Regions from separate parts of the Actinomadura miaoliensis genome, predicted to be linked through region 1. Evidence: riboswitches for the same ligand, from Rfam matches in the RefSeq annotation. Region 1 holds a riboswitch; the other holds the start of a gene.
What was found. Region 1 has a riboswitch for S-adenosylmethionine ahead of thrC (threonine synthase). Riboswitches for the same ligand answer to the same signal wherever they lie in the genome.
Positions count from the first base shown of each region.

Region 2: another riboswitch for S-adenosylmethionine. It lies ahead of ABD811_RS24680 (aminotransferase class V-fold PLP-dependent enzyme); the one in region 1 lies ahead of thrC (threonine synthase).

Region 1 is NZ_BAAAZG010000007.1:3,830-19,687, reverse strand. Features, by position in the region: gene ABD811_RS08795 (MarR family winged helix-turn-helix transcriptional regulator) at 1-395, opposite strand, end outside; gene ABD811_RS08790 (DUF3263 domain-containing protein) at 872-1,189, shown strand; gene otsB (trehalose-phosphatase) at 1,209-2,057, shown strand; gene ABD811_RS08780 (hypothetical protein) at 2,225-3,046, shown strand; gene ABD811_RS08775 (PadR family transcriptional regulator) at 3,077-3,709, opposite strand; gene ABD811_RS08770 (GNAT family N-acetyltransferase) at 3,905-4,609, shown strand; gene ABD811_RS08765 (serine/threonine-protein kinase) at 4,677-6,866, opposite strand; gene ABD811_RS08760 (RNA polymerase sigma factor) at 6,922-7,473, shown strand; gene ABD811_RS08755 (sulfotransferase family protein) at 7,668-8,783, shown strand; gene ABD811_RS08750 (alpha,alpha-trehalose-phosphate synthase (UDP-forming)) at 8,826-10,292, opposite strand; gene ABD811_RS08745 (cation diffusion facilitator family transporter) at 10,435-11,400, shown strand; SAM riboswitch class I at 11,661-11,802, shown strand; gene thrC (threonine synthase) at 11,818-13,062, shown strand; gene ABD811_RS08735 (MoaD/ThiS family protein) at 13,142-13,420, shown strand; gene ABD811_RS08730 (nucleotidyltransferase domain-containing protein) at 13,582-14,160, shown strand; gene groL (chaperonin GroEL) at 14,621-15,858, shown strand, end outside.
Region 2 is NZ_BAAAZG010000037.1:20,542-36,399, reverse strand. Features, by position in the region: gene ABD811_RS24685 (SseB family protein) at 1-2,359, opposite strand, end outside; gene ABD811_RS24680 (aminotransferase class V-fold PLP-dependent enzyme) at 2,461-3,798, opposite strand; SAM riboswitch class IV at 3,846-3,963, opposite strand; gene ABD811_RS24675 (hypothetical protein) at 3,984-4,394, shown strand; gene ABD811_RS24670 (transglycosylase domain-containing protein) at 4,546-7,902, opposite strand; gene ABD811_RS24665 (FKBP-type peptidyl-prolyl cis-trans isomerase) at 8,172-9,302, opposite strand; gene ABD811_RS24660 (hypothetical protein) at 9,566-9,829, opposite strand; tRNA gene ABD811_RS24655 (tRNA-Arg) at 9,874-9,950, opposite strand; gene ABD811_RS24650 (phosphotransferase) at 10,285-11,082, shown strand; gene ABD811_RS24645 (cobalamin biosynthesis protein) at 11,106-12,077, shown strand; gene ABD811_RS24640 (cobyric acid synthase) at 12,077-13,579, shown strand; gene ABD811_RS24635 (DUF1444 domain-containing protein) at 13,764-14,447, shown strand; gene ABD811_RS24630 (AMP-binding protein) at 14,634-15,858, shown strand, end outside.

The sequences.
Region 1 (15,858 bases):
GTGAGTCCGAGGTTGGCGCGGCGGGCGTCCACCGGGGACGGGCGGCGCGACACCAGGCCCGCGTCGATGGCGTGGCCGACCAGCCGGCTGGCGGTGGACGGGTCGATCTCCAGGCGTTCGGCGACCGCGCCGACCGTGACCTCGGCCGCGGGGGAGTCCGGGTCCTCCGCGGCGGCGTTGAGCGCGGCGACCGCGTGCACCACCATCAGGTTGGACAGCTGCAGCGGGCGCCCGCCCGGCCCGCCGGAGGTCTGCGCCCGGATCTTCTTCATCAGGTCGGGCTTGATCCAGACCCGGCGCAGATGGAACAGCGCCAGGCCGATCTCCGACAGGACGGGGTCGGCAGGCTCGGCGGAGTCCTGGGAGAGCCCCCCGGACGCGTGCTCCGTCGCCATTGCCACGGCCTCCGTTCACCGTGTCGGTCTGTCCGCAAATACGATTGCAGCGTACACACGAAAACGCGTGCAATCTACATGCGTTCCCTCGTGTCCCTACTCCTGACACAACGCGGATCGTCGTCCGATAGTGGCATGCCCGGGGCACGACGTTCGTCCCTGGGCGCGATCGCGGAAACGTCGGCGGGAAACCGCCGACAGTCGCGCCAAGGCGCACCGTCCGAAGGCCGGTTTGTGGTGCACTGGTAGCCGTTCGCGACGACGAGGCCCCTCAGACCCACGCCATCGATGGCCACCGCCGTGCCGTTCCGGCGGAACACCCGGCCGATGTCCGCGCGGACGCGTACCATGGCACCGGCCGAACCCGGACGACCCGGGATCAGTAACCACAGAGGGGACGTCATGCGCGAGACGTCGGCCCCCGCCGGCGACCCCCCGCGTGCGGCCCCGACGACGGCCCCCGACAGGACGGCAGCATGAACGACGGCCCAGCCCTGCAACCGGTGCCCGACGGCCAGGACGACGATCTCGCCTTCCCGGCCGGCAAACTGTCCGAGCGCGACCGCCAGATCCTCGCCTTCGAACGGCAGTGGTGGAAGTACGCCGGCGCCAAGGAACAGGCGATCCGCGAGCGGTTCGACATGTCGGCGACGCGGTACTACCAGCTCCTCAACATCCTGCTCGACCGCCCCGAGGCGCTCGAGTACGACCCGATGCTCGTCAAGCGCCTGCGCCGGGTGCGCGCCCAACGGCAGCGGCAGCGCGCCGCGCGCCGGTTCGGCATCCGGCCCTGAGGTGCCCAACACTGGACGGGTGAACCTCTTCTCCCCAACCACGGCCGCCGGCACGGACGGCCTGGACGCGATCCGCACCGACCCGGGCGGCGCCGTGCTCGGGTTCGACTTCGACGGCACGCTCGCGCCCATCGTCGACGATCCGGCGGCGGCGCGGGCCCATCCCCGGGCGGCCGCGGCGCTGGCCCGCCTCGCCCCGCGCGTGGGCGCGCTGGCGATCATCACAGGCCGTCCGGCGGCCGTGGCCGTGGAGTACGGCGGGCTCGACGGCGTGGACGGCCTGGTGGTGCTCGGGCAGTACGGCCTGGAACGCTGGGAGTCCGGCGCGCTGACCACGCCCGAGCCGCCGCCCGGCGTCGCCGAGGCGCGCGCCAAGCTGCCCGAGGTGCTCAAGGCCGCGGGCGCGCCGGACGCGACCTACGTCGAGGACAAGGGGCAGGCCCTGGCGGTGCACACCCGCCGCTGCGCCGAGCCGCAGGTCGCGCTCGACCGGCTGCGCGGCGTCCTGGAGGCGCTCGCCGAACGCACCGGCCTGGCCGTGGAGCCGGGACGGTTCGTCTTGGAACTGCGCCCGCCCGGCATGGACAAGGGCATGGCCCTGCGCCGTTTCCTGGACGAGACGCGCCCCGCGCGCCCTGGCGGCCGCCCCTTCCCGTCGGCGGTGCTGTTCGCCGGGGACGACCTCGGTGACCTGGCCGCCTACGACGCGATCGACGCGCTGCGCGCCGAGGGCGTCCCGGGGGTGAAGGTGTGCAGCGGCTCGGCCGAGGTGACCGCCCTCGCCGACCGCGCCGACCTGGTGGTGGACGGCCCCGACGGGGTGGTCCGCTTCCTGGACGCTCTCACCGACTCCCTGGACGCACGCTAAGCCTCCGGGCCCGGGACTCGTCACCCGGTGACGAGCGGAACGCCGCCGCCCGGCGTACTTCGCGATGTCCAGGGGGTGAACGGTTCGGTCCTGCGCCTGCGTCAAACTGTTCACGGCCACGGCGCGACGCAGCCGTGGCACGGGGGCCGACGGACAGGAGCGTTGACGTGGACACCGACCAGGAAAGACCCTTCCCGCCGTCCGCGACGGGCACGGGCCCGATCGGCGTTCACGACACCAGCGGCATCCAGGTGCGGCTCCGGCCGCGCGGCACCGATCGCCGCCGGCGCGGTCGGCGGCGCTCCGGACGCCGCGCGGGCGTCCTGGCCGCGTGCGCCATGGCTGTCGCCGCCGTGCTGATCGGCGCGGGGGTGCTGCTCATGCCCGGCCTGCGGGACGGGAACCCGCGTGCCGGGAACCCGCGGGACGGCGGCGGCGCGACTCCCGAGGTGAGCCGGACCGTCGCGGCCCGACTCCGAGCGGGCTCGCCGGTCGACGTCGGCACGGCGGACGGATCCCGCTACCGGCTCCAGGCGGTGACCGGGGGCCTGGGTGACGGCGCCGTCACCACCCAGCAGTCGTCCCAGCCCCCGCACAAATCGTTCCCCTACATCGACTACATCCTGAGCAACCCCACGGGGGACAGGGTGCTGCTCGACTTCCCCGGCGACGTCTTCGTCAGGCGGAACCTGGTCGCCGCGCGGGACCGCGGCCGCTGCGTGTGGCAGGCGGGCGTCCCCGAGACCATGTGCACCCCGCCGACCAGGAGCGAGGTCGTCCGGACGCTGTCGGGCGGCGCACTGATCGTCGGGGACGGCGGCGACCGCTACATGCCGCCCCGCTCGTCCTACCTGGTGCGCGCGACCGTCGAGGTCCCCGTCGACCGCCGCCTGCGCCGCGGCGACCTGCGCCTGTACGTCTGGAAACAGCTCTACATGGCCGACCGGCCGGCCCGCGAGGCCCCCTTCCCCGCCCGGCCACGCCGGTGATCGCGCGCGGTCACCGGCGCCGGGTGCGGGTCATTCGGCTTCGGGGTCGTCGGCGAGGATGCCGTACAGGCGGCGGCGGGCGTCGTTGACGACCTGCAGCGCGCGCTCCTGCTGGGCCGGGCTGCCGACGGCCGCGACCTGGTGCAGCGCGCCCATCAGCTGGCCGATCGCCTCACGGCCGCGCAGTTCCTGCTCGCCGACGTTCTCCGTCACCTCGTCCCAGGGCGGGGCGGGCTGCGCGGCGGCCTCCTCGCGGCCCGCGTCGGTCAGGCTGAACAGGCGCTTGCCGCCGTCCTGCTCGCTGACGACCTTGCCCTCGTCCTCCAGCATCTGCAGCGTCGGGTAGACCGAGCCGGGGCTCGGCCGCCAGACGCCGCCGGTGCGCTCGTCGAGTTCCTGGATCATCTCGTAGCCGTGCATGGGCCGCTCGGCCAGCAGGGCCAGCAGGGCCGCCCGCACGTTGCCGCGCTTGGTGCGGCGTCCGCGTCCGCCGCCGGGCCCCCGCCTGCCGGGACGCCCCGGGCCGAAGCCTGGTCCGAAGCCGGGGCCGAACCCTGGGCCGCCGGGACCAGGGCCCCAGCCGCCGAACGGGTCGCCCCGCCGCCCTCGTGACTCCTCCTCGGGGAACCGGCCGTGCCTGATGTGGTGATCGTGGTGGCGCATCGCTCTCGTCCTTCCACTCATGATTGATCGCGATGCATTAACGATATATCGGGAACCGGTCGCGATGCAACAGTCGGGTGCCGGACAGAGTGGTCCCTGCGGAGGCTGAGGCGGAACCGGCGGTAGCCTCTCTCGGCCCATGACAGTCGTCCGGGGGCCGGCTCCCGCGCGCGCAGGACAGGAGAGGCACAGCACATGATCGACAGCGACGTCGCCGTACTCGATGACCCGGTTGGTGAGTCGCTCCGTGGCCCTCACGGACATCTGGCCCGCCGGCTCGGCCGCGCGGCCGGATACCTGCCGGAGGTCGCCACCTTCTCCACGGTGTCCGCCGACCCGGACCCGGCGGAGTGGGCCGACCTCGCCCGGTTGCTCGGCCGCGGCGAGCTGGCCGACCTGTTCAGCTGCCCGGCGACCCCGCCCGCGGACTGGGAACCGGTCTTCACCCTCGACGGCCTCCAGATGATCGGCCCCGCCGGCGACACTCCCGGCCGCCCCGAGGCCGAGCCCGGCTCGGAGGTGGTCGAACTGGGCGCCGGCGATGTGCCCGAGATGCTCGAACTCACGGCGCGGACCCGACCGGGACCGTTCTGGCCCCGCACCCGCGAACTGGGCACCTATCTGGGCGTCCGCGAGAACGGCACGTTGGTCGCCATGGCGGGCGAACGTCTCCGTCCGCCGGGATGGGCCGAGATCAGCGCCGTCTGCACCGCTCCCGAGGCGCGCGGACGCGGCCATGCCACCCGCCTGGTGCGTGCGCTCGTCGCACGCATCACCTCCCGGAACGAGCGCCCGTTCCTCCACGTGGCCGCGGCCAACACCGACGCGATCGCGCTGTACGAGCGGCTCGGCTTCGTGGTCCGCAAGCGTGTGACGTTCCGCGGGTTCCGGACGCCGTGACGGCGACGGGTGCGGGCAGGGCACGCCGGCCTCGGCACGCCCGTCCGCACGCCGCCGTGACCGCCGTTTACGGGGCGGTCAGCTTGAGGTTGTCGAGGATGGTCTTGGTCAGGTTGCGGTTGTCGTTCTCCTTGATCCGGATCCACACGCCGAAGGTCCCGCGGCTGTCGCGCAGGCCGACCTCGGTGACGGACGGCGTGCCGACCCGGCACCCGGTGAACCGCGTGATCGTGCCGGTCAGGGCCTTGTCGGGCGAGGTGTAGTTCTCCGTGCCCGCCGGGGTGCAGGTGCGGTGCCCCGACACGCCGGGCGGAGGCAGCTTGCCCTGCGCGACGTCCTTGGTGAGGCCGATGAACACGCCCGGTGCCGTCCCGTCGCCCTTGAACTGCGTCACGTTCGGGGTGGCGCGCAGCACCGGCCGGGCCTGCGCGTCGTTCAGCGCCACGGTCGTCGGCACCCAGGTGGGCTCCTGCCGGTCCAGCGGCCAGGCCCGCGGCACCGCCGCGCGGATCTTGCCGGAGGCGTCCGCGACCTGCGCGAAGTCCTGCGGGACGCGCGGCTTGTCGGGCTGCTTCTTCTCGTCGTCGCCGGACAGGACGGTGCCCAGCGCCAGCCCGACGACCAGCGCCACGCACAGCAGCGCCGCACCGATGACCAGTGGCAGGGGGACCTTCCGCGACGACGACCCGCCCCCGCCGCCCTGCTGCTTCGAGCGTCCCGGCAGCGCGATGTTCTTCAACCGCGCCAGCCGTCCCTGGCCTGCCCGGCCTCCCCGATTCTGCTGGGCCGGCTCGAAACCGGTGGGCGGCGGCGGTTGCCCTCCCTGGTACGGCGGCGCGCTGTGCGGGGCGGGCGGGAGCACCGCGGTCCTGTCGCCGGGCGGCTGCGCCGGCCCCGGGCCCTGCGGCCCCTGATGGCCGTGTTGCGGCGGGACGGGAAGCGCCGCCGTACGGTCGTCGTCCTGCGGGGCGCCGGGGGACGCCGGACCCTGGGGGCCGGGAGGACCCAGTGGGGTCGCGGGCGGGCCGAACGGCGTGGAGCCGCGGCCGCTCGGGTGGTCGACGACCGTGACCGCCTCCAGATCGCCCACGTCCGACCAGTCCTGGCGGGTGGAGTCATCGTCCACCGGGGCGCCCGGCCCGGGCGATTGCGGGTAAAGCGGCTGAGGCGGGGATGGGTGAGGCTGGGGCGGCTGCGGCTGCCCCTGGTGGCTGGGCGGCTGCGGTTGGGGCGTCGGGGGCTGCTGACGCTGCGGCTTGTCCCTGACGGTCCTCTCGACGTCGAACGTGCTGTAGGGCTCGTCCACGGCCGTCGGCGCCGGCTCCGCAGGAGGCGGCGGAGCAGGAGCGGCGGACGGCGGCGCGGTGGACGATGGCGGCGCGGTGGACGATGGGGAAGCCGAAGCCGCGGACGGTTCGGCGGCCCCGCCGTCGGACGCGCCGCGTCCCTGCGCGGGCGGCGAGCTGGTCGGCCGCAGCGTGGAGAGCGCCTCGGCGAACGCCTCGGCCGTGGGGTAGCGCTTCTCGCGTTCGACCTCCAGCGCGCGCAGGATGACCTCGTCGAACGCGGGCGGCACCCCTTCGCGCAGCTCGCTGGGCCGCTTCTTGACGGGGGCCGGCCCCGGGGGACGCCCGGCGATCATGTGGTACGTCAGCGCGCCCAGCCCGTACACGTCGGCCCGCACGTCCAGGCCGCCGCCGAAACGGGCCTGCTCGGGCGACATGTACCCCGGCGTGCCCACCGGCAGGGTGAACGCGCCGGAGGCGTGCGCCAGCGCCTTGGCCAGCCCCAGGTCGGCGATCAGCAGCCGCTCCCGCCCGTTGCGGGTGGACTGGAACAGCACGTTGGACGGTTTGAGGTCGCGGTGGATCACGCCGAGCGCGTTGATGACCTCGACCCCGTACGCGATCTCCTCGGCGTACGCAAGGGCCTCGTTGACCGGAAGTGGCCGTTCGCGCATCCGGTCGCCGAGGGTGCCGCGGTCGGCGTAGGACATGACGAAGTAGGGGCGCCCGTCCGGAAGCTCCCCGATGTCGTGCACGCGGACGAGCCGCTCGGAGTCGGCGCGGCGCAGGATCCGCGCCTCCTCCAGGAAGCGATTGCGCACGTCGAGGTCGTCGAGGAGGCTCCCGGACAGCACCTTGATCGCGACCTGGGCGTCCAGCGCCTCGTCGTGCCCCAGCCACACTGAGGCGAACGCCCCGGATCCGAGGACCCGCTCGATTCGGTAACGACCGACAGTTGGTGGGAAGGACACTCCCGTATCATGCCCAACGAACGGGGTGTGTGTGCGAACGAGCTGAGGCGCGGCGATGGCACTGGACGACAGAACCGAGCAGCTGGCCGTCAAGGCCGCCCAGGGAGACCGGGCGGCGCTCGACGATCTGCTCCGCACGATCGAGCCCGACGTGCTGCGGCACTGCTCGCGTTTCCTGCCCTGCCGCCAGGACGCCGAGGAGGCGTGCCAGGACGCGCTGCTGCAGGTCGCCCGCAACATCCACCGGTTCGAGGGACGCTCCCGTTTCAGCACGTGGCTGCACGTGGTGGTCGCCAACTCGGCGCGTTCCACCTACCGCTCGCTCAAGCGCCGCTCGCTGGAGCAGGCGGGCGAGCTGCCGCAGCAGCGTCCCGACCCGCGCCGCACCAGCGTCATCGCCGGGTCCCGCGTCGACATCCTGGACGCCATGGAGGACCTGGAGGCCCGCAAGCCCGACCTGATCCAGGCCCTGGTGCTGCGGGACGTCTCCCAGCTGGAGTACGCCGAGATCGCCGAGCAGCTCAAGCTCCCGCTCGGCACGGTCAAGTCCCGCATCCACGAGGCCCGCAAGCAGGTCCGCCAGACCCTGGGCGAGTCCTACACCTGACGCCCACCTGACGCCCGCGTCCGCGCCGCCGGCGCCCGTTCCGCACGGCCGCCCCCGCGCGGACCGGCCGCGTGCCGGAATGTCTACAGGCGGCGGAATCCGCTGGTCAGCTGCTGCCAAGCATCCGTAATGCCTTGGCAAGCGTGCGCCTAGGCGCGCGATGGCGGGCGGGCCCGTCGGCCAGCATCCCGAGCATGTTTGCCCACACTGACCGCCCGATCTTCGTCCTCGGGTGCCCACGGTCGGGGACGACGCTGCTGCAGCTGATGCTGCACTCGCACCACCGGATCGCCGTCCCCGCCGAGACCCGGTTCGTCATCCCGGCCTGGACGTCGCGGTGCGACTTCGGTGACCTGCGCGACAGCCGGAACCGGCGGGCGCTGGCCGACTGGATCACCACCGGGCGGGGGACCAAGTTCGCCGACCTCGGCTTGGACGCCGACCGGACCGCCGACGAGATCGCGGCCGCTCCCCCCACGCTGGGTTCGGCGCTGGCCGTCGTGTTCCGCGCCTACGCCCGCCGCTTCGACCGGGTGCGCTGGGGCGACAAGCGGCCCAGCTACTTCCGGTACGTCGACGCGCTGCGGCGGATGTACCCCGACGCCCAGTTCGTCCACGTGGTCCGCGACGGCCGCGACTGCGTGGCCTCGCTCAAGGAGATGCCCTGGTACAAGCAGGACATCAACCACGCCATCTGCGTCTGGCGGGAGGCGATCGACCAGGGCCGCCGGTACGCCGCCGAACTCGGCCCCGACGCCTACTACGAGCTGCAGTACGAGCGGCTCGTCGCCGACCCGGCCGACGAGCTGATGCGGCTGTGCGCGTTCCTCGGCGAGGAGTACGACCCCGCCATGACCGAGCCGAACAGGGTCGCGCGGCTGACCGTCCCGCCGCAGAAGAAGTGGCACCGCCGCACCCACGCCGCCGTCGACGGCGGCAGCGTGGGGTCCTGGACGCGGCGGCTGGAGCCGTGGGAGGTCGGCCTGGCCGAGGCGGCGTTCGGGGAACGGCTGGCCGAATACGGCTACGAGCCGAGCGGCGCGCCCCGTCCCACGCGCGGGCAGCTGGCCAGGCTCGCCAAGGTCAGCACCCACCGCCGCATGTCCCAGAGCAAGCAGCGGATGCGGGAGCGGTGGCGCACGCGCAGCGAGCCGAACCCGGTCGAGTCGCTCCTCACCACCGTGTGGACCGGACCCGCCCCGCTCATCGTCGAGCCCGCCTCGCCGTTCGGCGTGGTGCCCGCGCCGTCCCCCGTCCCGCTGGCCGAACGCCGCGCCGAACCGGCCCGCACAGGCCACCCGGGCATCTGACCACCGCCCGCCTCGCCGCTCTCGGCGTCGGCCGGGGCGGGGTCAGTCGAGGGCGGCCAGCTGGTCGGCGAACCAGCGGCGTGGGGGGAGCGCGGTGGCGGCGGCGGCCAGCCGGGCGCTGCGTTCGGCGCGGCGGTCGGGCGGCATCAGCAGCGCCTGGTGCAGCGCCTCGGCGGTCTGCGACACGTCGTAGGGGTTGACGACGAGCGCGTCGGCCGCCAGTTCGGCCGCCGCGCCCGCCTCCCGCGACAGCACCAGGGCGCAGCCGTGCTCCGACACCACCGGCCCCTCCTTGGCGACCAGGTTCATGCCGTCGCGGATCGGGTTGACCACCAGCACGTCGGCCATCCCGTAGGCGGCGAGCGAGCGCGGATAGTCGTCGTTGACCTGCAGGATCAGCGGATCCCAGGTCGCGGTGCCGTACTCGTCGACGATCTGCGCGGCCAGCCGCTGCACCGCCGCGGTGTACTCGCGGTACTCGGGCAGGTCGTGCCGGGACGGGTAGGCGAACGCCAGGTGCACCACGCGGCCGTGCCACTCGGGATGGTTGGCGAGCATCTCCCGGTAGGCGGCCAGGCCGCGCACGATGTTCTTGGACAGCTCGGTCCGGTCGATCCGCACGATGAGCCGCCGGTCGCCGACCTGCTCGCGCAGCGCCCGGCGGCGTTCGGCGACGTCCGGTTCGGCGGCGCGCGCCCGCAGTTGCTGCCCGTCGACGCCGAGCGCGTGCACGCCGACGCGGGTGACGTGGCCGGCGAAGGTCACCGTCCGGGCCGCGCGGTCGACCCGGGCGCCCGGCAGCAGCTGCTCGCAGCAGTCCAGGAACGCCGCGGCCCACCGTTCGGCGAGGAAACCGGCGTGGTCGGCGCCGAGGATGCCGTCCAGCACCGCCGCGCCGACGTCGTCGGGCAGCAGCCGGTAGTACTCGGGGGACGCCCACGGCGTGTGCGAGAAGTGCACGATCTTCAGGTCGGGGCGGCGGTCGCGCAGCATCCGCGGCGCCAGCGACAGGTGGTAGTCCTGCACCGCCGCCTTGGCGCCCGGGGCGGCGTCGCGGGCCAGGGCGTCGGCGAACGCCGCGTTGTAGGCCTCGTACGACTGCCAGTCGCGCCGTGCGCGCGCGTCGAAGTGCGGGACGCGGGGCGTGTCGTAGAGCAGGTGGTGGACGAACCACAGCGTGGAGTTGGCCACGGCGTTGTAGGCGCGGTGGAACGTCGCGGGCGGTATGTCGAGCATGCGCACGGCCGCCCCGCCCGTGTCGTGCCCGTCCAGGTCGAGCCTGCCCTCGGGGGCGCGACGCGCGGCCGAGCGGTCGGCCTCCCCGAGCGCCGCGCACACCCACAGCACGTCCGGCGGCGCGCAGCCGTCGTCCGGCTCGCGCCCGCCGCCCGTCACCGCGGCCAGCCCCGACACCAGGCCGCCCCCGCCGCGCCGCAGCGTCAGGGAGCCGTCGTCGGCGAGCGAGAACGACACCGGGCCGCGGTTCGACGCCACCAGCACTTGGCTCATAGGGGAAGCGTCTCAGTTCGTGAGCGCGCGCTTCAAAGAGACCCGCAGGAAGGCGTTTTCGGGCCGTCCCCAGACGGTGCAATGCCCGGTGTCACAGGGCCCCGGCGTGTATGTCGATCTTCTCCGGGTAAACGAGCGCGGCGTGAGCAGGGCCGAGACGACGAAAACCGTTCTGGTCGCGGGGACGGCGAACCTGTTGCTGGCGATCACCAAGCTGGTCGCGGGGGTGCTGGCGGGGTCCAGCGCCATGCTGGCCGAGGGCGCGCACTCGGTGGCCGACACCCTCAACCAGGCGTTCCTGCTGGCCTCGCTGCGGCGCAGCGCGCGCCCGCCGGACCGGCGGCACCCCTTCGGATACGGCAACGAGCGGTACTTCTGGTCGCTGCTGGCGGCGTTCGGGATCCTCGTCGCCGGGGCCGGCTACTCGATCTTCGAGGGCGTGCTGGCGATCGTCGGCCGGGAGCCGGGCGGCGAGCAGGTCTGGCTGGCCTTCACCGTGCTGGCCGTCGCGGCGGTGCTGGAGGGGACGTCCTGGCTGCGGGCCTTCACCCAGGCGCGCCGCGAGGCCCGCGGCACCGTGGTCGGCCATGTGCGCCGGACCCCCGACGTGACGTTCAAGGCGGCCCTCTTCGAGGACACCGCCGCGATGATCGGCCTGGCGTTCGCCGCGGCCGGGCTGACGCTGCGGGAGGCGACCGGCTCGCCGGTCTGGGACGGGATCGCCTCCATCCTCATCGGGCTGCTGCTGGTCGTGGTGGCGTTCGCGCTCGGCCGCGACAGCCGGCACCTGCTCATCGGGCAGGCCGCCGACCCCGCCGCGCAGCGCGAGATCCGCGCGGAGATCACCGCCGCGCCCGGGGTGGACGGCGTGGAGGAGCTGTTCACCATGCACTTCGGCCCGGAGGAGATCCTCGTGGCCGCCAAGGTGCACTTCTCCGACGCCATCAGCGCCGACGAGGCCGAGGACATCGCCGGGGACATCGACCGGCGGCTGCGCGAGCGGCTGCCCGCCGTCCGTCACGTCTTCCTCGACCCCACGCAGGAAGACGCCCCCCAGCGGGACTCCGCTCCGTCGATGGACCCGGCCCGGCGCGACCTCACCGGGTAGCCGTGACGGCCCGGCCCGGCTGCTGGGACGGCGCGTGGCGCGAGTGGCCCGGACCTGTCCGGCCGGGACGCGTGACGTGGCGAGGAGGTGGGTAATGTCTCACATTGCGAGACCCTCTTGTCCGGCAACCGGTCAGATCATGTAAAGTCGCGCATACGACGTGATACCGCTCATGCGGAACGTTCGGCGAACGAGCGTTCTCTCCGCGCGGACACACGCGACGGCGGCCGCCCCCGGCGGCCCGCACCACAACTGAAGAACGCTCATCCAGAGGGGTGGAGGGACCGGCCCTGTGAAGCCCCGGCAACCACCTGGTTCGTAAGCGCTCGCGATCCCGCGAGGCCGGCCAGGAAATGGTGCCAACTCCGGCCTGCGACCAAGGTGGCGCAGGAAAGATGGGGAGAAAGGCCTCGCCACATGGCTGTCACGCCTGCCGTCGATCTGGGACCCGCGACCGCCCTCACCTGCCGCGAATGCGGTCACACCCGCGAACTCGGCCCGCACTACGCGTGTGAGGAGTGTTTCGGCCCGCTGGAGATCTCCTACGACTTCGCCGGCGTCTCCCGCGCCGACATCGAGGCCGGGCCGCGCAACATCTGGCGCTACCGCGGGCTGCTGCCGGTGCCGGGCAACGTCGCCGACACCCCCAACACCGAGCCCGGCCTGACCCGCCTCGTCCGCGCCGACCAGCTCGCCGAGTCGCTGGGCCTGCGCCGCCTGTGGGTCAAGGACGACAGCGGCAACCCCACCCACTCGTTCAAGGACCGCGTGGTCGCGGTGGCGCTCGCCGCCGCCCGCGAGCTCGGCTTCAAGGTGCTGGCCTGCCCGTCCACCGGCAACCTGGCCAACGCGGTCGCGGCCGCCGCGGCCCGGGCGGGCATCCGCAGCGCGGTGTTCGTCCCGTCCGACCTGGAACGGCAGAAGATCCTCACCACGGCGGTGTACGGCGGCACGTTCGTCACCGTCGACGGCAACTACGACGACGTCAACCGGCTGGCCTCCGAGATCGCCGGAGAGCAGGACGACTGGGCCTTCGTCAACGTCAACGTGCGCCCCTACTACGCCGAGGGCTCCAAGACCCTCGGCTACGAGATCGCCGAGCAGCTCGGCTGGCGGCTGCCCGACCAGATCGTGGTCCCGGTCGCCTCCGGCTCCCAGCTCACCAAGATCGACAAGGCGTTCCAGGAGCTGATCAAGCTCGGCCTGGTCGAGGACAAGCCGTACCGGGTCTTCGGCGCCCAGGCCACCGGGTGCTCGCCGGTGGCGGCCGCGTTCAAGCAGGGCCACGACGTCGTCCGGCCGGTCAAGCCCGACACCATCGCCAAGTCGCTGGCCATCGGCAACCCCGCCGACGGCCCGTACGTGCTGGACGTGACGCGCCGCACCGGCGGCGCGGTCGAGGACGTCACCGACGAGCAGGTCGTCGAGGGCATCCGGCTGCTGGCCCGCACCGAGGGCATCTTCGGCGAGACCGCGGGCGGCGTCACCGTCGCGTCCCTGCGCAAGCTGGCCGAGTCCGGCGCCCTCGACCCCGAGGCCGAAACCGTGATCATCAACTCCGGGGACGGGCTGAAGACCCTGGACGCCGTCGCCCCCGTCGTCGCGCCGACCGCGAACATCGCCCCCTCCCTGGAGGCGTTCCGCGCCGCGGGCCTGGCCTGACCGGACGCCCGCCGCGGCCGCGCGTCTCTTCGGCGGCCGCGCATCCCGTCGTACGACCCGAGCACTTCGAGGAGCCAGCATGAGCACCGTGTCCGTTCGGATCCCGACGATCCTGCGGAGCTACACCGGCGGCGAGGCGGAGGTCAAGGCCGAGGGCGCCACGCTGCGCGCGGTCGTGGCCGACCTGGAGGCCAGCTACTCCGGCATCTCCGCCCGCATCCTGGACGACAACGGCAAGATCCGCCGCTTCGTCAACGTGTACGTGGGCGACGAGGACGTCCGGTTCGCCGAGGGCCTGGACACCCCGACCCCCGAGGGCGCGCAGATCTCCATCATCCCGGCCGTCGCCGGCGGCTGACGGCACCGACAACGGCCCGCGCCCGGCACTCGTCGGGCGCGGGCCGCTTTTTCCCGCGCGCGGGACAAAGCACGAAAACCGGCTTCCCGTTCGCCGCCATCGGGTACGGGCCCCTCATGGGCATAGCGGAGGACGTCGCGGGGACGGTGGAAAGTCATCCCATGGTCCGGAAGGTGAACCTGGTCGGCTCCCGGGCGCGCGGAAACGCCACCGAGTTGTCGGACTGGGACTTCCACGTCACCGTGGACGACTTCGCCGGGGTCGCCGCCGTCCTGCCGGGCATGGTCGCCCCGTACGGGCCGCTGGCCGCCCAATGGGACCCGCTCGGCGACTGCGCGAGTTATCTGCTGATCTTCCCCGGTCCCGTCAAGGTCGACCTGCTCTTCCCGGAGATGCCGCGCAGTTGGAACCCGCCGTGGCGGGTCGGCCCCGACACCCTTCCCGCGATCGACGCGCACTTCTGGGACTGGGCGTTGTCGCTGGCCGGCAAGCGCCGCCACGGAAAGTCCGACCGCGTCCGCGGCGAACTGCTGAAGATGACGCGATTCCTGCTGGGCCCACTCGGAGTGCAGACCGTCCCGCAATCCCTGGAGGACGCCGCGGCGCGTTTCGTACGGGCCCGCGACCGCCTGGAGTCGCGATATGGGCTGCGCATCTCCCGGCGCCTGGAGGAAGAGGTTCTGCCACTCCTGCGTACTCCCGAGACCGGCCATTACCGCCCGTCCGGCCTTCCCTCGTAAACGGCCGCGCTCCCCGACGGGCGCGGTTTCGCCATGCCTCTCGCGGGGCGGGCGCGGCTCTTCCCGCCTGCGTCGCCTGCGCGCGGAACACGGCCCCTCCCGGCGACGCGACCCGGGTCCGCGTTCAGCGAACGTTCCGCGAACGTGCCGCGACGAGCGGCGGACGGCCACCCGCGGCGGCGCCCGGCCCGCCCCCGACGCCGGATGCTTTCGCAGGTCAGGGGGTGTCCGGGCAGGTAAGGAGGGTACAGCCGGGGGGAAGGTCGGCCGCTTGCACTCGGACGGGTAGAGTGCTAAACACGTCGTTGGCACTCTACTGTGGAGAGTGACAATCCCACAGTGTGGGTCGGGGCGATGAGGCCATGCCTCCGGCGGCGGAATGGCAGCCGTCGGGCAGGTCGTCCGTCGCGGGCATCGGCTCGATCCGTAAGGCCACCCTGTTCCGGGAGGACTGGAGCCTATGGCTGCAAAGATGATCTCGTTCGACGAGGATGCCCGGCGCGGCCTCGAGCGCGGTATGAACCAGCTCGCGGACGCCGTCAAGGTCACCCTTGGCCCCAAGGGCCGCAACGTCGTGCTGGAGAAGAAGTGGGGCGCCCCCACGATCACCAACGACGGCGTGTCGATCGCCAAGGAGATCGAGCTGGAGGACCCCTGGGAGAAGATCGGCGCCGAGCTGGTCAAGGAGGTCGCCAAGAAGACCGACGACGTCGCCGGTGACGGCACCACGACCGCCACCGTGCTGGCCCAGGCGCTGGTACGCGAGGGCCTGCGCAACGTCGCGGCCGGTGCCAACCCGATGTCGCTCAAGCGCGGCATCGAGGCCGCGGTCGAGCGGGTCAGCGAGGAGCTGTCCAAGCTGGCCAAGGACGTCGAGACCAAGGAGCAGATCGCCTCCACCGCCTCCATCTCCGCGGGTGACACCCAGATCGGCGAGATGATCGCCGAGGCGATGGACAAGGTCGGCAAGGAAGGCGTCATCACCGTCGAGGAGAGCCAGACCTTCGGCCTGGAGCTGGAGCTCACCGAGGGTATGCGCTTCGACAAGGGCTACATCTCGCACTACTTCGTGACCGACCCCGAGCGGATGGAAGCGGTCCTGGAGGACCCGTACATCCTGATCGTCCAGGGGAAGGTGTCGGCCAACAAGGACCTGCTGCCGGTCCTGGAGTCGGTCATGCAGGCCGGCAAGCCGCTGCTGCTGATCGCCGAGGACGTCGAGGGCGAGGCCCTGGCCACCCTGATCGTCAACAAGATCCGCGGCATCTTCAAGTCGGTGGCGGTCAAGGCCCCCGGCTTCGGCGACCGCCGCAAGGCCATGCTGGGCGACATCGCCACCCTGACCGGCGGCCAGGTCATCAGCGAGGACGTCGGCCTGAAGCTGGAGAACACCACCGTCGACATGCTGGGCCGCGCCCGCAAGGTCGTCGTCTCCAAGGAGGAGACCACGATCGTCGACGGCGCCGGTGACGCCAACGAGATCGCGGGCCGGGTCAACCAGATCCGGGTCGAGATCGACAACACCGACTCCGACTACGACCGCGAGAAGCTGCAGGAGCGGCTGGCCAAGCTGGCCGGCGGCGTGGCGGTCATCAAGGCCGGCGCGGCCACCGAGGTCGAGCTGAAGGAGCGCAAGCACCGCATCGAGGACGCCGTCCGCAACGCGAAGGCGGCCGTCGAGGAGGGCATCGTCCCCGG
Region 2 (15,858 bases), on a different contig from region 1:
GCTCGGGGGCGAGCGGCTGCTCCGGCGTGCGCGGGAGTTCCGCCGGACGCGCGGGTTCGAACGGCGACGGCTCGGCGGCACGCGGCGGTTCGGGCGTCGGCGAGGGCTCAGCCGCACGCGGCTGTTCCGGGGCGGGTGCGCCCTCCTCGGCGTGCGGCGGCTCGGGCGGGTGCGGAAGGTCGGCCGCGAGCGGCGGCTCGGCGGGGCGCGGCGGCTCGCCGAACGGAGGCTGTTCCTCCGCGCGCGGCAGCGGCGCGGGCTCCGCGGCCTGGCGAGTCTCGGCGGAGACGAGGTCGGCGAGGTCGCCGAGATCCGGGGTGGTGACCGTCGGGTCGCCCGCCAGCGGGGAGGCCGGGGCCGCAGGCGTCTCCGGCGGCGCGGGCGGCTGCGGCGGCGCCGCCGGAGTGGCGGGGGCCTCGGCCGGAGACGGTGCGGCGCCGGCCGAGCCCCTGAGGGCGCGGACCTGCTCGCCCGGCAGGCTGGCGTCGATGGGCGTGCCCGGGTTGAGCACGAGGGTCCACTCGGCGTCCGGCCACGCCGACACCATCTCCAGGAAGCTCGGCATCACGAAGCGCGACGAGCCGAGGGCCTCGTTCATCCACTTCAGCGAGGTGAAGACCTGCACGGACACGGTGCCGTGCACCCGTACCGGGCCCCACGGGAACTCGGGGTCGTCCGGCGTGATTCCCCACGGCGTGTCCGGCTCGGCGGGCACCAGCACCTGCGCGCCCAGCAGGATCTTGAAGAACGCGTCGGTGTCGCGCCGGGCCGCGGCCTCGAACAGCTTGCGCTCCACGTCGTTCTGCGGCTCGAAGTCCTCCGACTGGCGGCGGGCAGCGCGCTGGTCGGCCCACCGCGCCAGCCCGGGAAGCTGCTGGGCGACGACGGTGCCGCCCGCCGGGGAGCCCGAGTTGACCGCCAGCGCGTGGCCGTGGTCGGGCCAGTACCGCAGCAGCGCGGTGAACGGCAGCCGGATGAACTCCCGTCCGAACCCGAGCGCCTCGGTGGCCTCCATCAGCCGTTCGGGGGAGGTGAACACCGGGACGACCGGGGCGGCGTCGATCTCCCGCACCAGCCACGGGAAGCCGGGCCGCCCGGGACGCAGCGTGTAGTCGATGTCGTCCGGGACGGGCATCAGCAGTTCGGCGTCGGCCAGCGTCTGCAGGAACAGGTCGTGGTCGTTGCCGGCGGCGGCGCGCAGGAGCTCCCGCTCGACGTCGTTGGCGGGACGGAACTCGGGGCGGCGCTCCTGGGACGGCGGCAGGTCGCGGTGCTGGTCCTGCAGCTCCTCCCAGGGCGCGGACTCGGCGGCCGACTCGGCGGCGGCCGCGGCCTGCGGGTCGTCGACGATCGCGGGCACGTCCACGAGCGTGTCGTCGGGCGACGGCGGGCGCGCCGGAGCGCGGGCGACGAGCCGGTCGCCGGGGGCGGGCAGGTTCGCGGGGGGCTCCGCCTCGCCCGGCGAGGGCTGCTCCGCCGTCGCGGCGGGGACCTCCCCGGCGACCGGGTCGCGCGGCGCGGGCGGCGGGGCGTCGGCCGGTCCCGGCGCGGGCGGGACGTTCGGGATCGGCGCGGGCGGCTCCACCGGATGGGCGGCCGCCGGTTCGGCTATCGGCGCGGCGGGCGGCGCGGGCGGGCCCTGCGGGACGTCCGGTACCGCGGGCGTGGGCGCCATGGGGGGTGCCGCCGGGGCGTCCCCGAGCGGTGCGGCGGGTGTCGCGGGACGGTCCGCGTACCCGTGCGGAGCCGCCCCCTCGGGCTCGGCACCCGGTTCGGGGCGCGGTTCGGCGGGCAGCGCGTGCGCGCCGGTCGCCTCGGCCGGCGGAACGTCCACGGGCGGGACGTCCACGGCCGGGACGTCCACGGGCGGCACGCCCACCGTGGAGGAAGGGACGCGGCGTCCGGCCATCGGGGGCCGCGGGTCACCCTCGGCGATCTGCCGGATGAACCAGGCGGGCAGCCGGCCCTCGATCGGCAGCGCCACGTCCAGCGCGTCGCGCGCGGGCGCGTCGACCGCCAGCCACCAGCGCGGGTGCGGCCAGTTCTGTGCCAGGTCGGCGAACGTCAACCGCAGGAAGTGCTGGTAGGCCGGGCCGAGGCAGGCGCGCATCGCGGCGGGCGAGGTGTAGGCCAGCACGTGGGTGCGGCCCTCCTCCTCCTGGGTCGGCCACGTCGGCTGCGCCTGGTTGGCGAGCACGTCGTCGATGAGGTCGGGGGGCACGGGGATCACCAGCTCGCTGTCGGCGAGCAGGCGGAAGTACCCCTCGTGGTCCCCGGCCCGCACCGTCTCGTGCAGTCGGCGCTCCAGTTCCGACGTGGGTCGCCACGCGTCGGCCACGGTCGCCTCCCCCTGTTTCATGCCGCGCTGTCCCTGCTGTATCCGGCGCCGTCACGGGTCCGGGTACGGACCTGCCTACGCTACATGGGCGAACAGGGCGAAAGCGCATCATCGTCCGCGGTTCAGGACACGGCACCGATGACGCTCAGCGCCTTCACCAGACGGTCGACGTGTTCGTCGGTCGTCCCGAGGCCCAGGCTGGCGCGCACCGCCGAGGCCGGGGCGGAGGCGTCCGCGCAGCCGCCGTCGCCGGCCGCGCGCGGGGTGTCGGGCCGGTCGTCCGGCCGGTCGGCCAGCAGGTGCCGTACGAATGGATGAGCGCAGAACTTCCCGTCCCGGACGCCGATGCCGTACTCACCGGACAGCCTAAGCGCCACGTCGCGCGCGTTCCAGCCGTCGACGGTGAAGGACACGATTCCCACCCTCGGGTGACGCTCCCCCCACAGGTTCAGCTCCCGCACCGCGGGAACGCGGGCGAGCCCCCGGCGCAGCCGGGCCAGCAGCCGCTCCTCCTCGGCGACGAGCGCGTCCCACCCGGCGGCGGCCAGCGTCTCGCACGCGGCGGCCAGCGCGACCACGCCCAGCACGTTCGGGGTGCCCGCCTCGTGACGCTGCTGCGGGTCGGCGGCCCAACGGGTGCGCTCGCCCACGGACGCGGTGGCGCCCCCGCCCTTGAGGTACGGCTCGGCGGCGCGCAGCCAGTCGGACCGTCCCGCCAGCACGCCCGCCCCGAACGGCGCGTACAGCTTGTGCCCGGAGAACGCGACGTAGTCCAGGCCGAGCGCGGACATGTCCAGCGGCCGGTGCGGGACGAGCTGGGCGGCGTCCACGGCGATGCGGGCGCCGCGCCGCCGCGCCACCTCCGCCAGCTCGGCGACCGGCCACAGCTCGCCGGTGACGTTGGACGCCGCCGTGACGACCAGCAGCCGCGGGCCCTGCGGCGCGGCGGCCAGCGCCCGGTCGGCCGCGGCGATCGCCTCGGCCGGGGTCGCGGGCGCGGGCAGCCGCACCGCCCGCCGCCACGGCAGCAGCGTGGCGTGGTGCTCGGTCTCGAACACCACGACGGTGGTGCGGGGCGGCAGCGCGTGCGCCAGCAGGTTCATCGCGTCGGTGGTGTTGCGGGTGAACACGACCGACGCCCGGTCCCAGGCGCCGATGAAGGACCGCACGGTCTCCCGCGCGCGCTCGTAGGCGTCCGTGGTGACCTGGGAGGCGTACCCGGCGCCGCGATGCACGCTGCTGTAGTACGGCAGCGCCCGTGTGACGGCGTCGTGCACCGCCTCAAGACACGGCGCGCTGGCGGCGTAGTCGAAGTTGGCGTACGGGACGTGGCGCCCGTCCTCCAGCGGCACCGGCGCGTCCGCACCGACGATCCGCGGAAGTCGAGTCGGCGTAGACGCGGTTTGCTGCGTCCAAGAGGAGAGAGGGAAGGGGCGGGTGAACGTCGTGACAGCGGACATACGCGTGACCTCCTGCGGGATCCAGGGATCCCGGGAGGCGTCCGCGGGATCCGCGCTTGCCGGACGCGGTGTGCGACGTCCGGCCGGGTCCTCACCCGGGGCACCCCATCGCGGACGAAGGGTTGCCGGCCAGCAAGCCGGGGCTTGGCGCTGGCGCTCATGACCTTGTGCGGAAGTATAGGCGGATGTCGACGGTGATCGAAGGGGAGGGTGCGATGCGGTACGGGACGGCCGGGAGGCTGGCCCAGGCGCTGGCGCTGCTCGGTGCGGCCGGGACGCTGACGGGCTGCGGGCTGTCCGGCGGCAATACCGGCCAGGTCTGCGCCGACACCAAGAAGGCGTTCCAGCAGTACGTCTCCCAGGTGCGAACCGTGTCGGCGAACGACCCGGCGCAGTGGAAGCAGGCCACCGACCGGTTCGCCGGACGCGTCGACGTCCTGGCCCGCCAGGCCGAGGACGAGAAGCTGAAGAACGCGCTCAGGACGGAGGCGACCCGCCTGCGCGGCGCCGCCGCGGGCGTGGGCACCGGTGACGCGGCACAGCTCAACGCCGTGATGACCGACGCCCCCGACCGCATCGGGGCAGCCTGCGACTGAACACGGGGCTCGAGAACGGCGGAGGGGCCCGGCGAGATGCTCGCCGGGCCCCTCTCGTGTTCACGTCTCGCCGGTGTCGGCCGCGCCGCGCCGCGCCGGGTGGACGTCGGCTGTGGCAGCGGCCGCGTGCCGGGGGCGTGCCGGCCGGGTGCTAACCCTCCGGGCGGGGCGGGATATCGCCGCCTCCGCCGTCGCCCCCGCCGCCGTCGCCTCCGCCGTCACCGCCACCGGTGCCGCCGTCGCCTCCGCCGTCGCCTCCGTCGCCGGTACCGCCGCCGGGCGGCGGCACCGGGTCCCTCGGAATGTCCGACGGCGGCCTGCTGGACGGCCGGCCCGGACGTTCCGGCACGGACGGCCGCAGCCCCGGCCCACGCGTCGTCGGAACGTCGTTCTGCCGCCCGTCCGGCTCGCCCACGTAGGAGCCGGGGGAGACCGACGGTGATCCGAACTCCTTGGGCGTGTAGCCCTTGGCGTTCACCGCGCGGCTGACATAGGAGTGCCAGATCTGCGCGGGCAACTGGCCGCCGTACACGCCGTACCCGGGGATGACCAGCGGCTTGCCGTCGCTGCGGAACATCGCCACCGACGTCGCCAGCTGCGGGATGAACCCGTTGAACCAGATCGCCCGGCCCGCGTCGGTGGTGCCGGTCTTGCCCGCCACGTCACGGCCGTCGGGCAGCTGGGCGTTGCGGCCGGTGCCCGCCTCGACCACGCGCCGCATCGCGTACGTGGCGTCCCGCGCGACCTGCTCGTCGAACACCCGCTTGCCCTTCTCGGAGAAGCGGGTGGTCTTTCCGGTGTTGTCGGTGACCGACTTCACCACGTACGGGGTGTGGTGCACGCCCTCGGAGGCGAACGTCGCGTACACCCCCGCCTGCTGCACCGGATGCACGGAGATCGTGCCCAGCGGGAACGTCGGGTACTTGTTGGCGCCGTTGGCCGTCAGCTGCGACTTGGGGATGCCCATCTTCTCGGCCATCTTGGTGACCTTGTCCAGGCCGACCTTCTGCCCCAGGTTGACGTAGGCGGTGTTGACCGAGTTCTGCGTGGACGTGACCAGGTTGATCGTGCCGTAGCTGCGGTTGCCGTCGTTGTGGATCGGCGAGCCGTTGTAGTACTGCGGCGAGCTGCCGTCCACGTAGGTGTTCAGGCTCATGCCGCTGTCGAGCGCGGCGGCCAGCACGATCGGCTTGAACCCGGACCCGGCCTGCGCCCAGTCGCTGAACGCGCTGCTGAGGGCCTCCTCCAGGTAGCCGCGTCCGCCGTAGAACGCCAGCACCTGCCCGGTCTCGGGGTCGACCGAGACCAGCCCGGTGCGGATCTGCGTGCTCATCCGCTTCGGGAGGTTGCCGCGCACCGCCTGCTGCGCGGCGTCCATCAGCTCCTTGTCGAACGTCGTGGTGATCTTCAGGCCGCTGCGGTTGATCTCGTCCTCGGTGTAGCCGCGCCGCTCGGTCAGCTCGCGCTTGGCGATGTTGACCATGTAGCCCTTCTGGCCGCCGAGGATGTTGGTGACCTTCTGCTTGACCGGCTGCGGGAACGTCATGCGCGCCGCGTCCGCCGAGGTCACGGCGCCGTCGCGGACCATGTTGTTCACCACGGCGCGCCAGCGGCTCTCGGCGTAGGCGCGCGTGGAGCCCGACGGGTCGGCGAAGTTGCTGGGCTGCTGGATCGCCGCCGCCAGGTAGGCGCCCTCGGCCGGGGTGAGCTGCCCCACGTCCTTGCCGTAGTACGCCCGCGCCGCGGCCTGCACGCCGTAGGCGTCGCGGCCGAAGTAGATGGTGTTGAGGTACTGCTCCAGGATCCAGTCCTTGGACTTCTCCCGGCCCACCTTCAACGAGACCATGATCTCTTTGAGCTTGCGGGTGATCGAGCGTTCCTTGCCGATGCCGCCGTAGTAGTTGCGGACCATCTGCTGGGTGATGGTGGACCCGCCCTGCAGCTGCTCGCCGGAGACCGTGGACCAGAAGGCGCGCAGCGTACCCGGCACCGACACCCCGGGGTCGTCGTAGAAGCTGCGGTTCTCGGCGGCGATCACCGCGTCGCGCACGCCCCGCGGGATGGTGTCGAGCCGGACCGCGTCCCGGTTCACGCCGGTCTTGGCGATCTGGGTCTTGCCGTCGGAATACAGGAACGTCGGCCCCTGCGCGACCGCCTCCTCCTGAGGGGACGGCACCGGCGTCAGCAGGTACGCCACACCGAACGCGGCCACGGCCAGCCCGACGAGGCCCAGCACCACGAAGAGCACCCGCCGCCCGATGCGCGCCGCCTTGCCGCGCTGCTTCTTGTGCTTCTTCTTCGCGTCCATACCCCCCTTCCGCGCCTTCTTCGTCGTGTCCGCCGGAGGCTTCGCCGCCGCGACCTCCTGCTGCGCGGCGGCCGTCTTGTCCGCCCCAGCATCCCCGACGTCCTCGGACGCGGTCTCGTTCTTGTCCTTAGCGTCGCCGGAACCAGACGTGGCGTTGGTGTGAGCGGACGCCCCGGCTTCGCCGTCCGCGCCCGTCGCGGTGGACGGTGCCGCGGGCTCGGGCGGGTCGATGACGGTGAGGTCGGGTGTCGTCGCGGCGGCTCCCGCGCTCTGCTTCGCGTTCCCGGCGTCGCTCGCGTCCGCTGCGGAGGCCGCTGCGGTGTCCGCTGCTGTCTCCGCGCCCGCACCGCTCTTCCCGGCCACGCGTTCGTCGGCGTTCGCGGTGGCGCCCGCGTCCGCGTCGTTGCCCGCGTCCGCGTCGTTGCCCGCGTCGGCGGCGGTGTCCGCGTCCGTACCGGCGCTGGTGTCCGTGACGGTGGACGGAGCCGCGGGCGCGGGCGGGTCGATGACCGTGAGGTCGGGTGTCGTCGCGGCCGCACCCGCGCTCTGCTCGGTGTTGCTCGCGTCGCCGGCGTCCGAGCCGTCGCCCGCGTCCGCCGTGGTGCCCGCGGCCATGTCGGTGCTCGCGTCCGCGGCGCCGCTGGTGTCCTTGGCGGTGCCGGTGTCCGCGTCATCGCTCAGGTCCACGGTGGTGCCCGCGTCGGCGGCGTCGAGCTCGGACACGGTGTCGTCTTCGTCCGTCGGGGCGCCGGGGGTGGACGCGGGGTCGCCTGCGTCATCGGTGGCGGGGACGGGTTGGGGCGTGGCCGTGTCCGTCGTGCCGTCGGCCTGCGCGTCGGGTGAGGCGTCCTCCGACACGGCAGGGGGCTCGACGGGAGCGGTGTCCGTGGACGGCTCGGCCGGGTCGGCCGGGTCGGCGGGGGAGGTGCCGTCGCGCGCGTCCTCGTCGTCGGCGAGAGACAGCGTCTGCGTGGCGGCCGGGTCCCCGGCCTCGGCGATGTCGGCGGTGTCGGCGGTGTCGGCGGCCGGCGCGTCGTCGGCCGGCGCCTTGCCTTCGTCGCGTGTGTCCCGCTCGGCCGCGGCCTGGGGCGTTTCGCCGTCCGCGGGAACGGCCTTGTCGGCCGTGAGGTCGTCGTCGAGGTCGCCCTCGCTCGGCCCGGCGGGCTCGGTGCCCCCAGGGCTCCTGTCGGTGTCGCTCACAAGCCCCCCGTGATGATTTCGTTACAGACGATACCGGAGGGGAGTGATGGATTACGGCCGGTCACTGTGCACTCCCGTTGGCTTTCTCACTACAGGGACGATCAAGCGGCGCGGAGGGTTGTCCGGTGCCGCCTGACGTGGTTCTTGACACATTTCACCGGCGACGACAAAGCAACGGCGGGGCGCCCTCCAGGGTGCCCCGCCGTTCGCGCGTTTCCGCGTCGTGCGGCTTGCCGCGCTATGCCGTCGCGCGCCGTTTCACCAGAGGGTCACTTGGGGACCGTGCCGAGGATGTCGACGACGAACACCGTGGTGTCGTCGCCCTTGATCCCGGCCTGCGGGTTGCCCTCCTTGCCGTACCCCTGGTCCGGCGGAAGGATCAGCATGACGCGGCTGCCGACCTTCTGGCCCTGCAGCCCCTTGAAGAAGCCCTTCATGCCCTCGGTGGTGTTGAGCGGGAACATGGCGGGCGAGCCCTTGCTCCAGCTGTTGTCGAACTCCTTGCCGTCCCGCCAGATCACGCCCTTGTAGTTGACGAACGCGGTGTCGTCCTTGGTGGTCTTCGGGCCGGTCCCCTCGATGAGGGTCTTGACCTGCATGTCCTTGGGCGGGTCGGCCTTGGGCACGGTGAGCTTGGGTCCCTTGCCCGCCTCCATGGCGCCGACGGACGGCAGGTCCTTGTCGTCCAGCGGCTTCGCGGTGCCCTTGGCCTCGGCGTTCTTCGGGTAGACGGCGAGGACGTCCACCACGAAGACCACCGCGTCGTTCTCGCCGAGCCCCATCTGCGGGCCGGCCTGGCCGAAGCCCTCCTTCGGCGGGACCTGCAGCACCACGCGGCTGCCCGCGGTCTGCCCGACCAGGCCCTTGTCCAGGCCCTTGACCTCGGTCTTGCCGATCGGCATCGGCACGACCTGCTGGCCGGCGGGCAGCTTGTAGGACGACTGCAGCTCCTTGCTGGTGCTCTCGTCGGCCTTGTCGCCGGTGCCCTTGGCCCACTGGTAGAAGACGAACTTGACCAGCGCGGTGTCGCCGTTGGCGATCTTGGTGCCGGTGCCCTTGATCTTCTGGCTCACCTTCAGCTCGTTCTCGGGGACGAGCTTCTTGGGGATGGTGACCTTGGGCGACTGCCCGAACGCGCCGGTGACCTCGATCTGCGGACCGGGGCGGGTGACGTACCACGTCGTGGCGCCCGCGATGGCCAGCACCGCCACCAGCGTTCCCGCGATGCCCAGGCGGCGGCGCTTGCGGGCCTGCGCGGCGGTCAGCGCGGACGGACGCGGGCCCCGGCCACGCCCGCTGCTGATGCCGTGCGGGGTGAACTCCGGGCTGCGGATGTTCTTGGCGTTCGGCAGCTTGGCCTTGACCGCCGGTTCCCCCCGGGGCTTGTCATCCTCAGACATGTTTCCTCACTCGCTCCGGGCTCGACGACACCACGAGTCGACCACCTTTCCAGCTCCGGCCTAAGGGCGGCGTGAAAAGCCGGGAAAGGAGGCCGGGTCGCAATCTACCGGCCGCTTCGTGATGCCGGGCCGGTCACGTGCGGGATCCTGCGCACCTGCCGCCTGGGTGGCCCTTCGTCTCGGTACGCCAGGCATCCTAGTGCCGCGCCGTCTCGGGACCGGCCGACGTTCGGCCGGGCCGCCTCCTTTTCATCGGAAGGCGTTCAGCGGCGGACGACCGGGGCCTGCCGGTCGATCTCCCATCCCAGCGCGAGGACCATGTCGTCGAACGCCTCGACGCCGTACCGGGCGCGCAGCGCGGGGTACACGTTCTTGCGCGCGGCCTGGCGCAGCAGGTCGCTGAGGGCGGTGTGGTGGACGGGGCGTCCGGACGACAGGTCGTCGTAGGAGGTCCGCGCGACCCGCAGCAGCTCGGGATGCGGGGCGGACTCGCTCATGATCATGCGGACGGCGTCGGTGAGCTCCATGCCCCCGGAGTGTAGGGAACGCCATGGGCGCCCCCCGGCCGTTCTGGCGCCCCGGGCAGGATTCGAACCCGCGACCAACTGCTTAGAAGGCAGCCGCTCTGTCCAACTGAGCTACCGGGGCCTGCTGCTACGGAGGTGAGGGTACTACTGAGCCTGACCTGCGTGCGACAGGCATTTCCCCGCATCGGGCAAGGTCCGGGCGGTGCCGGGCCGCCCGGACCGCCGTTTTCCACGGCCGCCGCGGCCCTCGGCGAGCGGACCGCCTTCCCGCGCGGCCGGAATGGGCCACGGGGCCGGCGCTCCGGACCGCCCCCGGCGTCGTTTCCCGGCCGGCGGAGCCGATTCGGCGAGGGGACGCGGCGTCGCGGTGATCATGGCGGCGGCGCGGGACTGATCGGTTGGACGATTCGTTGATCGGCTGATCCGAACCGGCGGAGCGCCTAAGGTCTTGCTCCGTGGCTGTGAACGTGGAGATGCCGCTCTCCGGCGGGGACGTCACGGAGGGCGTCGTCCGGGTGGGGGACACGGTGCGCCGGCCCATGGGCCCGCACACCCCGGCGGTGCACGGGCTGCTGCGGCATCTGGAGAGCGTGGGATTCGACGGGGCGCCGCGCGTGCTGGGCGTCGACGACCGGGGCCGGGAGATCCTGACGTGGATGCGGGGTGAGACGCCGCGCCGTCCGCTGCCCCGGTACGCGGCCACCCGGGAGGCGCTGGCGGGGGTCGCGCGGCTGCTGCGGCGCTACCACGACGCCGTCGCCTCCTACGAGCCGCCGCCCGGGGCGCCCTGGGACGACCGGGCCGTCTCCGGCCTGGACGACGAACCCGAGATCATCGGGCACTGCGACGTGACGCCGGAGAACGTGGTGTTCCGCGCGGGCGAGCCCGTCGCGCTCATCGACTTCGACCTGGCGCGTCCGACGAGCCGGCTGTACGACGTGGTGACCGCGCTGCGGCACTGGGCGCCGATCGCCGATCCCGCCGACCGGGACGCGCGGCTGTACGGCGCGGACGTGGGCGCCCGGCTGCGGCTGTTCTGCGACGCCTACGGCTTGGACCGTGACAGCAGGCGGCGGCTGCTGCCCGCCGCGCGGCTGCGGTTCGAACGCTCGTACGAGGCGATGCGCTTCCGGGCCGAGCACCTGGGCGGCGGCTGGGCTCGCATGTGGCGGGGCGGCGCCGGGCCGCGCATCCGCCGCGCGCAGGACTGGCTGGAACGCAACTGGGACGACCTCGACGCGCACCTCTGCTAGGGGCATGCCGTAGAGATGTCTCCATGACATCGAAGTGGGTGGGCCGGGGTTCGCCTGAGGGACTGCTGCTGGGCGTCGCGCTCGACGCGCTGCTGGGCGATCCGCGGCGGGGGCATCCGGTGGCGGCGTTCGGCCGTGCGGCGTCGGCGTTGGAGCGGCGCGTCTACGCCGATTCGCGTGCGCGTGGCGTCGTGTTCAGCGCGGTTCTGGTGTGCGGCGCGGCGGGGCTCGGCGTCGTGGCCGAGAAGGCGGCGCGGGGCCGTGCGGCCCGCGCCGCGGTGACGGCGGTGGCGACGTGGGCGGTGCTGGGCGGCACGTCGCTGGGACGGGAGGGCCGCCGGATGGCGCACCTCCTGGAGAACGGCGACCTGGACGCGGCACGGCGGCGGCTGCCGCACCTGTGTGCGCGCGACCCCGACGGGATGGACGAGAAGGCGCTGGCGCGCGCCACGGTCGAGTCGGTGGCGGAGAACACCTCGGACGCGGCCGTCGCGCCGCTGCTGTGGGGCGCCGTCGCGGGCGTGCCCGGTCTGCTGGCCTACCGTGCGATCAACACGCTGGACGCGATGGTCGGCTACCGCGACCCGCGCTACCTGCGCTTCGGGTGGGCGTCGGCGCGGCTGGACGACGCGGCCAACTGGGCGCCCGCGCGGCTCACCGGCCTGCTCGCCGTCGCGTGCGCCGCGCCGGGCGGCCGGGCGGGACGGGCGTGGCGGGCGCTGCGCCGTGACGGGGCGGCGCATCCGAGCCCCAACGCGGGACGGTGCGAGGCGGCGTTCGCCGGGGCGTTGGGCGTGCGGCTCGGCGGTGTCAACGTGTACGGGGGACGGGTCGAGGAGCGTCCCGAACTGGGCGACGGGCGCGTCCCCGAGACGGGCGACATCCGCCGGGCCGTGCGCCTTTCGACGGCCGTCACCCTGGCGGCTGCCGCTGTGGCGGCCGTGGGAGCGGCGGCGCTGGGGGCGGCTGTGGCCGCGAGCGGGAGGAGAGGCTGATGGGCGGCGGGACGCTGCTGGTGGCGGGCACGACGTCGGACGCGGGCAAGAGCCTGGTCACCACGGGGCTGTGCCGCTGGCTGGCCCGGCGCGGGGTGAAGGTCGCGCCGTTCAAGGCCCAGAACATGTCGCTGAACTCGATGGTGACGGCGGACGGCGCGGAGATCGGCCGGGCGCAGTACGCGCAGGCGCAGGCCGCGGGCGTCGAACCGCGGGCGGTGATGAACCCGGTGCTGCTCAAGCCGGGCAGCGACCGGCGCAGCCAGGTGGTGGTGCTGGGCCGTCCCGTCGCGGAGGTGGACGCGCTGGAGTACCGGGCGCACAAGGAGCGGCTGCGCGAGGTGGTGCTCGACAGCCTGGCCGAGCTGCGCGCCGCGCACGACGTGGTGGTCTGCGAGGGGGCGGGCAGCCCCGCGGAGATCAACCTGCGCGCCGGGGACATCGTCAACATGGGCCTGGCCAGGGCCGCCGGCATGCCGGTGATCGTCGTGGGGGACATCGACCGGGGCGGGGTGTTCGCGTCCCTCTACGGGACGGTGGCGCTGCTGGAACCCGCCGACCAGGCGCTGATCGCCGGATTCGTCGTCAACAAGTTCCGCGGGGCGGTCGAGCTGCTGGAGCCCGGGCTGGCGCGGCTGGCGGAGCTGACCGGGCGGCCCACGCTGGGCGTGCTGCCCTGGCGTCCGGGCCTGCACATCGATCCCGAGGACGGTCTCGCGCTGGACGCGCCCCGTCCCGACGCGCGCGGCCCGTACGGACGGCAGACGCTGCGCGTGGCCGTGGCGCGCTTCCCGCGCATCTCCAACTTCACCGACCTGGACGCGCTGGCCTGCGAACCGGGCGTGGTGGTGCGGTACGCGACGAGCCCCGGCGACCTGGCCGACGCCGACCTGGTGGTGCTGCCCGGGTCCCGCGCGACCGTTTCGGACCTGGCGTGGCTGCGCGAGCGCGGTATGGCGGACGAGATCGTCCGGCGGGCGCGGGAGGGACGGCCGGTGCTCGGCGTCTGCGGCGGCCACCAGATGCTCGCCCGCGAGATCCACGACGAGGTAGAGTCGGGCGCCGGACGCGTCGACGGCCTCGGCCTGCTGCCGGCGCGCGTGGTGTTCGCCCCCGCCAAGACGCTCGCCCGTCCCACCGGCACCGCCTACGGGCATCCGGTGCGCGCCTACGAGATCCACCACGGGCAGGTGGAGGTGCAGGGCGGCGAACCGTTCCTGGACGGCTGCCGCGTGGGCGCGGTGTGGGGGACGACCTGGCACGGCGCGATGGAGAACGACGGTTTCCGGCGGGCGTTCCTGGCCGACGTCGCCCGGCACGCGGGCCGCGACTTCACCCCCGCGCCCGACGTGTCGTTCGCCGCGCAGCGCGAGGCCATGTTCGAGGCGGTGGGCGACCTGGTGGAGGAGCATCTCGACACCGACGCGGTGTGGCGGCTCATCGAGGGCGGCGCCCCGCCCGGCCTGCCCGTCCTGCGCGGCGGCCTGACCGGGGGCGGCTAGCCGCCGGCCACCCGGCGGGGTCAACGGACCCTCCACGGCCGGTCAGGAGTTTCGGCCGCGGCGCCGGGCGGCGCTATGGTGATCCATTCCGGAACGCGCGCGGGCGCGCGCCCGCCGCCGCGGCCCCGCGCGGACCCGCGCCGCCCCCGCGCCAGGCCCGAGCAGGCCCAAGGAGGAACGACCCGTGACCGAGCCGCGGACCAGTCTCATCGTCCCGTTGATGAAGGCCCGGGTGCCGGCCGAGGTGCAGCTGGAGTTCCCGCTGCCCGTCGAGGAGGAGCCGATCCGCGACCCGCTCGCGGGGGACCTGTACGTCACCTACGCGCTGGAGCTGACCGGCGAGGCCGCGGGCGGCGCGGCCCTGCCCGGCGGCGCGGCGGGGGCGGGCGGCCCGCGGTACGAGCACATCGCGCGGCGGCACTGCGCGGAACTGGGCGTCGCGCCGGAGGATCTTCGCCGCCACGCGGTCGTCAACCTGCGTAACCGGCGCCCCGACCTGGCGCTGAGCTGGTATCCGGACGTGCGGGCCGTCACGGTCACCCTCGGCGCGGTCCCGGGCGCGGGTGACGCCTCGTCGCGGTTCGGGGGGCTGGAGGCGGGACTGCTGCTGGACGACGGCTTCCTGGAGAAGCTGGCGCAGGACGTGGAGGGCGACCTGGTCGTCGCCACGCCCGCGCGGGACGTGTTCGTCGCGTCCGGCACCGGCCACCCCGACGGCGTCGACAAGCTGCGCTGGGCCGTCGGGCAGGTGTGGGCCGAGGGCCGCGGCGACGACGGCGACCCGGCGTGGGACGTCCCGCCCGGGCAGATGCTGTCGCGCGACCTGCTGGTGCGGCGCGGCGACGCCTGGGAGATCCTCCCCGCCTGACGCGGCCGAATCGGCCTCACGCCGCCTGAAGCCGCCCGAACGGGCGTTCCCGTCGCCTCTGGCGGTATGCGTTATGTCCTGATCCGGGGCTGTTTGGCAGACCGAAAAGTGGCGAACGGCGCGTGTCCGTGTGCCTACCCGGCGTAATCTCCGCGTGTCAACCCCTAGGCACTACGGAGGTCCGCTATGGATGGCAATGTCGCCACCGCGCTAGCCCTACGGGCGGAGACCTACGGCTGGTGTGACCGTCCGCTGTTCCGTACCGGCGACGGCACGGTGACCCACGGCCAGGCGCACGCCGCCGCCGCCCGCGCGTCCGGCGTCCTGCACGCCGCCGGGGTGCGTCCCGGCCACCGGGTGCTCATCGCGCTTCCCGACTCGCCCGGGTACGTCGCGGCCCTGCTCGGCGTCCTGCGGCTCGGCGCGGTCGCCGTGCTGGCCGGGCCCGAGCAGAGCGAGCGGCAGCACGCCTACGTCGTGTCCGACGCCGAGCCCAGCGCCGTGGTGTGCGCGGCCGGCCTCGGCGCGCGTTTCCCGTCCGTGCACGTCCTGACCCCCGAGGACCTGACCGACGAGCCCGCCTTCGTGCCCGATCCCGTGCCGGTGGCGCCCGGCGCCGCCGCGTACGTCCAGTACACCTCCGGGACCACCGGCGCGCCCAAGGGCGCCGTGCACAGGCATGCCGATCCGGAGGTCTACTTCCGGGCGATGGGCCTCGGTGCGCTGGGCGTGACCGCCGACGACGTCATCTTCTCCCTGGCCAAGGCGTGCTATCCGTACGGCCTGGGCGCCACGGTTTTCTTTCCCATGTTCTGCGGCGCCTCGTCGGTGCTGTGGCCCGACCAGCCGAGCGTGGAGGGCGCCGCCGAGCAGGCGCGGCTGCACCGCCCGACCCTGCTGTTCACCGTGCCGACGTGGTACGCGCGGCTGGTGAACGCCTCCGACCCCGAGCCGGTGCGGGCGGCGTTCCGCGCGCTGCGCGCCGCCGCCTCGGCGGGAGAGCCGCTGCTGCCGGCGCTGGCCGACCGCATCGAGGACTTCCTCGGGTGTCCGGTGCTGGACGGGCTCGGCAGCACCGAGGTCGGGCACACGTTCGTCTCCAACACCGTCACGCGACGGCGCCGGGGTTCCCTCGGCGTCGTGCTCGACCCGTACGAGATCGACGTGCGCGTGGAGCGCACCGTGGGCGGCCCCGGGACGGGGCGGGGCGGCCCGGTCGGCAGGATCGAATCCGTGGGGGAGCCGGTCGGCGGCGCGGGCAACCGGCGGGGCCGCCGCATCCCTTCGGTGGGGGCGGGGACGCTGTACGTGCGCGGCCCGTCGGTGATGGCCGGGTACCTCGGCAAGCCGGAACGCACGGCCGAGGTGCTGGACGGGGACGGCTGGCTGCGCACCGGCGACCTGGTGCACG